Regions from separate parts of the Siphonobacter sp. SORGH_AS_1065 genome, predicted to be linked through region 2. Evidence: riboswitches for the same ligand, from Rfam matches in the RefSeq annotation. Region 2 holds a riboswitch; each other region holds the start of a gene.

Region 1 (2,271 bases), on a different contig from region 2:
TTATAGATTTCTGCAAAATGACTATTTCCCTCAAACGTGGACTTGTCCTGAACAGAATTACGTTGGAAAGCCGAGAACGCATAATTTGCCGTCAGTTTTCCAGAAGCATAACTATAATCTATCCCTGTTCCGGCCAGTTTAAAGGTGTTACGGTAATTATAGCTGGGATCATCGGTTAGGGCTCCGGCGTCAATTTCATTTTTATACCCCGAATACAGGCCCCGTACCTTCCAGATTAGATTGGGAGAAAGATTAATACCGCCGTTTAAGAGAACGTTATCCTGCCAGAAACCATCGTTATCAAAGTTCTGATTTCCTTTCGCATCATATGCCGCCGAAAATCCATCGGAACGCAATCGGGTATATTGAGCATTGAAGTAACCTACTTTTGAAGCTCCATTCACACCGACGGTTCCCCGGAAAATACCATAACTTCCGGCCTGAACGGTGGCATGGCCTCCGATGGGTCGATACCCTTCTTTTTTAGTAAAAATGTTAATTACCCCAGCTACCGCATCCGAACCGTACAGGGTAGACTGAGCTCCCCGAATGATCTCAATTCGTTCGCATTCCCCAACCGAAAGCAGATTGAGATCAAACGTGTTATTAATCTGAGAGGGATCATAGATGGGTAAGCCATCGAGTAAAATCAGGGTGTTCCCTCCACCGGCTCCGCGTAATGAGACGGTCTGATTGGTTCCCAGCGGCCCCTGAGCCCCAACGATCATAACCCCGGCCTGACGGGTTAATAACTCCCCAAGCGATTGAGTAGCGTATTTTTGTAAAGTTGAATCGGTAAGAACGGTAACTACTTTACCCGTTTGGGATAATTTTTGTCCGGTACGATTGGCGGTGATGGTTACTTCTTCCAGTTGGGTATCCGGTTTTTGAGCCCAGACCTGCAAAGTTGTAATCAGGAGAAGAAAGGTAATTCTGGTAAATGTGTTCATGACTCCACTAATGATTAAGTAAGGAGTCTTTCGTAGAAAAGTGAATAGAAATCCGGCTGGGTGTTACCATCCAGTGCGTTGAAATTCATTCACGGCTTTTCACCCGAAAGCTCGAAAAGTATACCATTTCAGGCAGGTCTTCTGGCTCGTTTCATCTCAACCCCCACCTTCCCATACGTATGTACAGTGGCTTTTGGAAGTTGTGTTTGAGTTTGGAGTTTGGAGTTTAGTGTTTTGAGTTATGAAGGCTGTCAACTTTACAATCTTAACCCTAAACTCAAAACTTACCACTCTAAACTCATTAAAACTTACAGCTACGGGGATAGCCCCGGATTTACACCGGTGTTCCCTTTTCATTCAACAGAGTTTCTGCTGAAACCTAAAACGTGGGCAAAAGTATAAAAAATACTTAATGCTGACCCGGTCTTTTACCGAATCAGCATTAAGTATACCTTTCGTTCTACTACGTTTGAGAGATTTAATTTAGTTAGAAGAGGTTAGAGTTAGGTGTGAGGAGTTTGATGAAAACCTCTCATTTATCTTACTTTTTCAAACTAAATCAAACTTCTCAAACTACTGCTAACCTTCTCAAACCCCATTACTCATAACTCAGTCCGTATTGCTTCAGTACCTCTTCGGGCACTCCTTCCCAGTTGTTGGGAGTATTTCCTACGTAACCCAAATCGTTGAAGCCTATGCGGGTAGTATAAAAACCGGTTAAGGTCATGTCCCGCATTTTGTTAAAGAACGCAACGCCTTGAGAGAACTGAGGTTTCGCTTGTTCAGGATAGGCAATGTCATCCACGATTTCTATCTGCTGAGCTTTTGTAAGCTCCACAAATTTCTTGCTGAAGCGTTTTCGGCTTTCATTATCTAACCAGGCCAGCCCTCCACGAAGAGGAATTTGGTGTACGGGTTGATCTTTCACCATAAATTCAATGAAAGCCGGTACACCCGCTTGCGAGGCACTGCCCGACTTCTCGTCCGCCGGAAGAATAATGTCGCACAAAACGGTGAGGGTTTTCATTTCCTGAGGTGTAAAGAACTTATCAGCCATGAGTTTGGCATCCCGGATGGCTTCCGATTTCTGCCGTCCGCCGGGCACCACCAACGGTTTTTCGGGCGGAGCCGCTACCAGATCCGTAGAAGGAACCGTAGCCATGCCCAACGACCCCAAGGCAATCGACTTAAGTGTATCGCGACGTTTCATTTTGTTAACGTTTGGGGTTTTGTGTTTAGGGTTTTGAGTTAATATTCGCCTACTTCTACTAGTTACTCATAGTTAACCAAATCTTCTTCTAAAGTCGGTGGATGACTAGGT
Region 2 (2,271 bases):
TTTCTGCGAAATTTTGCCTGTATTCCAGTCATAGGTTAACTCCAACTGGTTTTGGAGGGGTTTGGTCAGGTGATTGAAGTAATAGGGGAACGAGCGGGTAATGGAATCGAGTCGGGAATTGAGGCTTAATTCTTCCGTTGAGAAATAGTCAATGTTATCATCCGAATAGGAAAGCTGATTCGAGAGTTTCAGGTGGGGCGTTAACTCCCGCACGTAACGAAGCTGGAAATCCGTCCGTGTGTGTTTTAGAAAATCAGCAGGATCATTATAGCGAGTCGTGACATCCATGCCGGGTACCAGAGCCCCGCCTGCCAGTACTGGAATGCCTGAATCGGTTCGGTAAACATCCTTGTTGGCTCCCACGGCAAGATAAAAGTAATCTTTGCTGGTGGGCGTATATTCCAAAGCTACGTACGCATTATTGGTAGCCACACCCGCCTGCCGAAATCCGTCGGTATCAGACACGCCAAAATCCATGCGGTAACGAAGTTGGGTGTTGATGGAACCACCCGCTCCGGCCCGCATGCGGCGGGTATTAAAGCTCCCGTAGCTGGCCGAAAAATTGGCTCTGAAATCAGCCGTGGGTTGTTTACGAACGATGTTAATGATACCCCCTAAAGCCGAGTGCCCAAAAAGTACCGAAGCGGGGCCTTTTAAAACTTCGATCCGTTCGACATTGGCGAGGTTGGTGTTGGGTGCACTGGTGGAGATGTTATGCCGCTCATCGCGAACACCGTCCACCAATAACACAAAGTTGCTGAAACCCCGAATGGTAAAGTGTTGAAAACCACCGTAGGTATTATTGGAACGCACACCCGTGGTATTTTTCATGGCATCGCCCAGATCGTCAATGCCGCGTTGTTCGATGGTTTTGACCGTAACTGAACTGACTGACAAAGGCAAATCACGAATGGGAACGTCGATTTTGTTAAGGGCTGAAAACGAACGGTTTCGCTGACTGGTAATGGTTACTAACGAGAGCTCGTGCGTTTTTTGATTGAGCTGATAACGTAGTGGCAGACGTTCGCCGGCTTTCACCGTTACCTGAGTTTGATATGCTTCATAACCCACCCCACTGATGGTTAGCGTATAAGTACCGGTAGGAATGTTTAGTAGCTGAAAACTACCCTCGGCATCCGTGGTAACGCCAAAAGTAGTGGCCTCCAGGCGAATGGAAATGCCGGGTAAGGGTTCTTGTTTTTCGGTTTCAACGCGGCCTTCGAGTGAACCGTTTTTTTGTTGAGCGTAACCCTTTAGGCAGACGCTAAGAATAAATGCCAGGGTAGATAAAATGATTTTACTACTCAATCGTGAAGTAGAAGTGGGGAGCATAACTTTTAACAAAAAGGTTAAAAGCTCTCGGCTTACCTTCCAGTCAATCAGAAATCAGGGAAACAGAAGAAGTCAGTAGAGTTTACGTATAGACGCGACGGTGCATGCACGTCTGTGCCTACCATCCATAAACTCCCCTTTGACGACGCTCTAACCCGTGAAAGCATGATCAGCTAAGAATAAAGGCAGGTCTCCTGACTCGTCCCCTCCCAGACGCCTTCCCATATCGTAACGATACAGTGGCTTTATTGTAAAGGAGTTGTAGGTTTTGGGTTTTGAGTTTTGGGTTTAGAGTTAACAAACGAACCCTAAACTCAAAACCTTAAACTCAAAACGTTACCGGAACTTACAGTTGCACGACAGTTCGTGATTTGCACACGATTCCCTATTAATCTGCAGTTAAGCAGAACCTTTTTCCGTGGAAAAATGAAGTAAAGAACTTGAATGAGGGGACAAAAGTAGGGTATAATTCAGCCGTTTATGGATTTACATTCAATAATAAATTTTCCAGGTAAGGTCTGAACCTTAAAAATAATCGTACTTTCGCGGCTCAATTGGTGCCTTTTCTGCCCGTCAGAAGAAGCTTAAAAGGGAATCCGGTGCAATCCCGGAGCAGTACCCGCTGCTGTAATTTCTACTTAGTTTACAGTTTGCCGTTTACGGTTTTCAATTAGTTTACTACTAACTGAAAACGGCAAACTAAAAACGGACAACTAAGTAAACTCTAAACATCAATGCCACTCCAGCGTGCTGGGGGAAGGCGTTTGGAGTGGAAAGAGCCAGAAGACCTGCCTGTTGAACATACCATTCATGCTTTCGGGAAGAAAGGCAGGAGGCTTCAAATGCTTAGGAGGTGTTTCCACCTCTGTCCTGTTTCCCGTGTATACATTTAAAAGGGAAACAAATGATCAATCCTTTATTACTCGATTCGCTGGTGTT
Region 3 (2,271 bases), on a different contig from region 2:
TGCTGTCCAATGGCATCATCCGCAAATTTCACGGGACGGTTGAAGATAACAGACAGGGCGTTTACTAAGTGCTTAAGCGAATACTTTTCAGTAGGTCCATCTTTCGGACGGCCCAGGTGAGACATCAGGATAACCGAACCGCCGTCGTTAAGAATTTTTTGAATCGTCGGAATGGTTGCTTTGATACGGGTATCATCGGTGATTTCATAACGGTCATTCAGGGGAACGTTGAAATCAACGCGGACAAGAGCCTTTTTTCCGGCGAAATTGTACTGGTTCAGCGTCTTCATCAGTAAGAATCAGATGTTTAAATGAGTAATGATTTGACAACTCTTATTATACGTGTTGATGAGTCGGTCGAGAAAGGAACAAAATTATACATTCGGCCAAACTTCCCTAAACTTCCCTTCTTTTTAACCTTTAAGTGATAATTTAGATTTGATAAGTTATATTTTTACTTCTTTAATTTATCTTTTGCCAAGTAGAAAAGCTCTGTTCCTCTTCATCTTTATTATAACGGCAGAACCGGAAAAGGGTTTAATCCTTTATATTTGCTCCGTTCTTTGTAACGCCCGTCAATCGGATGGTTGGTTTCATTAGCAGATCTTCGCTGCTAAAGGAATGAAAAAGGAATCGTGTGAAAATCACGAGCAGACGTGCTACTGTAAGTATCTGTTTCGAACCTCGAAACAAGTGCATCCCAGATTTCCCATTGTTCCCTGAGGAATGAGAAGGGGGGAGTCGCATGATACAAGCCAGGAGACTTGCCAGCCTTCTCAATGGTCATACCTTCACGCATAGGGTCTGATTCACGCATTGATTTTACAAATTTCTGATTACCCAACTCTGCTCACTGCCGGTCCCGAAACTGGCAGGTTTGCGGTTGTGCCTGAATTGTGCTGATTTTGAAACCATCGAAGTCGGACCAGGAAAGCTATACCCTTATAGCAGAGGCATTAACTCCGTCATTCGCGTGAACGGATGACGACTCGTACGTTACTAATGCGGAATCAGTGATTCGTAACAATTCACCGTTTTTGGCGGGTTGGGTGTTTCGAAGGCGTTTTGATAAACCCTTTTTAACACAAAAACACATGGTTACTCACAACCTGGGCTACCCCCGCGTGGGCAGCAAACGCGAACTGAAATGGGCCTGCGAACAATTTTGGGCAGGAAAGATTTCGAAAGACGAACTTCTGTGGGCAGGTCGGCAAATTCGCCGACAAAACTGGCAGACGCAATTACAGGCAGGTCTGCAATGGATTCCTTCCAATGACTTTTCCTATTACGATCAAGTGCTGGATACCGCATTAATGGTGGGAGCCGTGCCCGAAAGGTATCAGGCGGTTATTGATGGAAAAAACAATCGGGAACTGGAGATTTACTTCGCCATGGCTCGCGGAATCCAGAAGGCCGAGCTGGACATAAAGGCGATGGAAATGACGAAGTGGTTTGATACCAACTACCACTACATCGTTCCCGAATTTTTGAAAGATCAGCAGTTTAAACGGTATTCCGATAAGGTCATTCACGACTTCGAAGATGCCAAGCAGATGGGTATTCTTACCAAGCCCGTCATTCTGGGGCCGGTTTCATTTCTGTTATTGGGTAAGGAAAAAGAAGAAGGTTTCCACCGAATTGATCTGCTCAATCGGTTATTACCCGTTTATATTGACGTATTACGCGAACTGAGTTACCGGGGGGCAACTTGGATACAGCTTGACGAACCTTGCCTGACGCTCGATTTGTCAGCTAATGAAAAAATCGCTTTTCAGCAGGCGTACCAGGCTATTCAGAAAGCATTACCTCAGGTTCAGCTTCTGGTGGCGACTTACTTCGAAAAACTAGGTGACAATCAGTCTTTGGCCCTGCAATTACCCGTATCTGCTTTGCATATTGACCTAATGCGTGGACCTGGACAATTAACCTCCATTCTGGCGGATCACGAATTTGTTACTTCCACTAAAATCCTTTCGCTCGGCGTAGTGGATGGGCGTAATGTCTGGAAAAATGATTTCAGCCAGTCGTTGCAATTGCTGAATGAAGCCATTGCCAAGCTAGGCAAAGCCCGTGTTTGGGTGGCTCCGTCCTGTTCGTTATTGCATGCTCCTTACGATCTGGATTTAGAGAAAAACGAAGAGGTATTGACACCGGAAATCAAAAACTGGATGGCATTTGCTAAACAGAAATTGCAGGAAGTAACCACGCTGGGTCAGTTAATCGAAGGCGAAAATCTGGAGCTATTAGCAGAAAATCAGCAGGCCATAGAAA

What was found. A riboswitch is a leader RNA that binds a small molecule or an ion and turns the genes downstream of it on or off. The one in region 2 is predicted to bind cobalamin.
Region 1: linked by a shared signal. The riboswitch ahead of QE390_RS01995 (TonB-dependent siderophore receptor) and the one ahead of QE390_RS23510 (TonB-dependent receptor) in region 2 are both predicted to bind cobalamin.
Region 3: linked by a shared signal. The riboswitch ahead of metE (5-methyltetrahydropteroyltriglutamate--homocysteine S-methyltransferase) and the one ahead of QE390_RS23510 (TonB-dependent receptor) in region 2 are both predicted to bind cobalamin.

Annotation. Positions count from the first base shown of each region.
Region 1 is NZ_JAUTAM010000004.1:294,384-296,654, forward strand. Features, by position in the region: gene QE390_RS01995 (TonB-dependent siderophore receptor) at 1-950, opposite strand, end outside; cobalamin riboswitch at 1,064-1,348, opposite strand; gene QE390_RS02000 (gluconate 2-dehydrogenase subunit 3 family protein) at 1,549-2,160, opposite strand; gene QE390_RS02005 (four helix bundle protein) at 2,223-2,271, opposite strand, start outside.
Region 2 is NZ_JAUTAM010000008.1:236,793-239,063, reverse strand. Features, by position in the region: gene QE390_RS23510 (TonB-dependent receptor) at 1-1,332, opposite strand, end outside; cobalamin riboswitch at 1,499-1,761, opposite strand; cobalamin riboswitch at 1,871-2,143, shown strand; gene QE390_RS23505 (cytochrome c biogenesis protein CcdA) at 2,237-2,271, shown strand, end outside.
Region 3 is NZ_JAUTAM010000004.1:3,591,957-3,594,227, forward strand. Features, by position in the region: gene pgk (phosphoglycerate kinase) at 1-290, opposite strand, end outside; cobalamin riboswitch at 572-787, shown strand; gene metE (5-methyltetrahydropteroyltriglutamate--homocysteine S-methyltransferase) at 1,095-2,271, shown strand, end outside.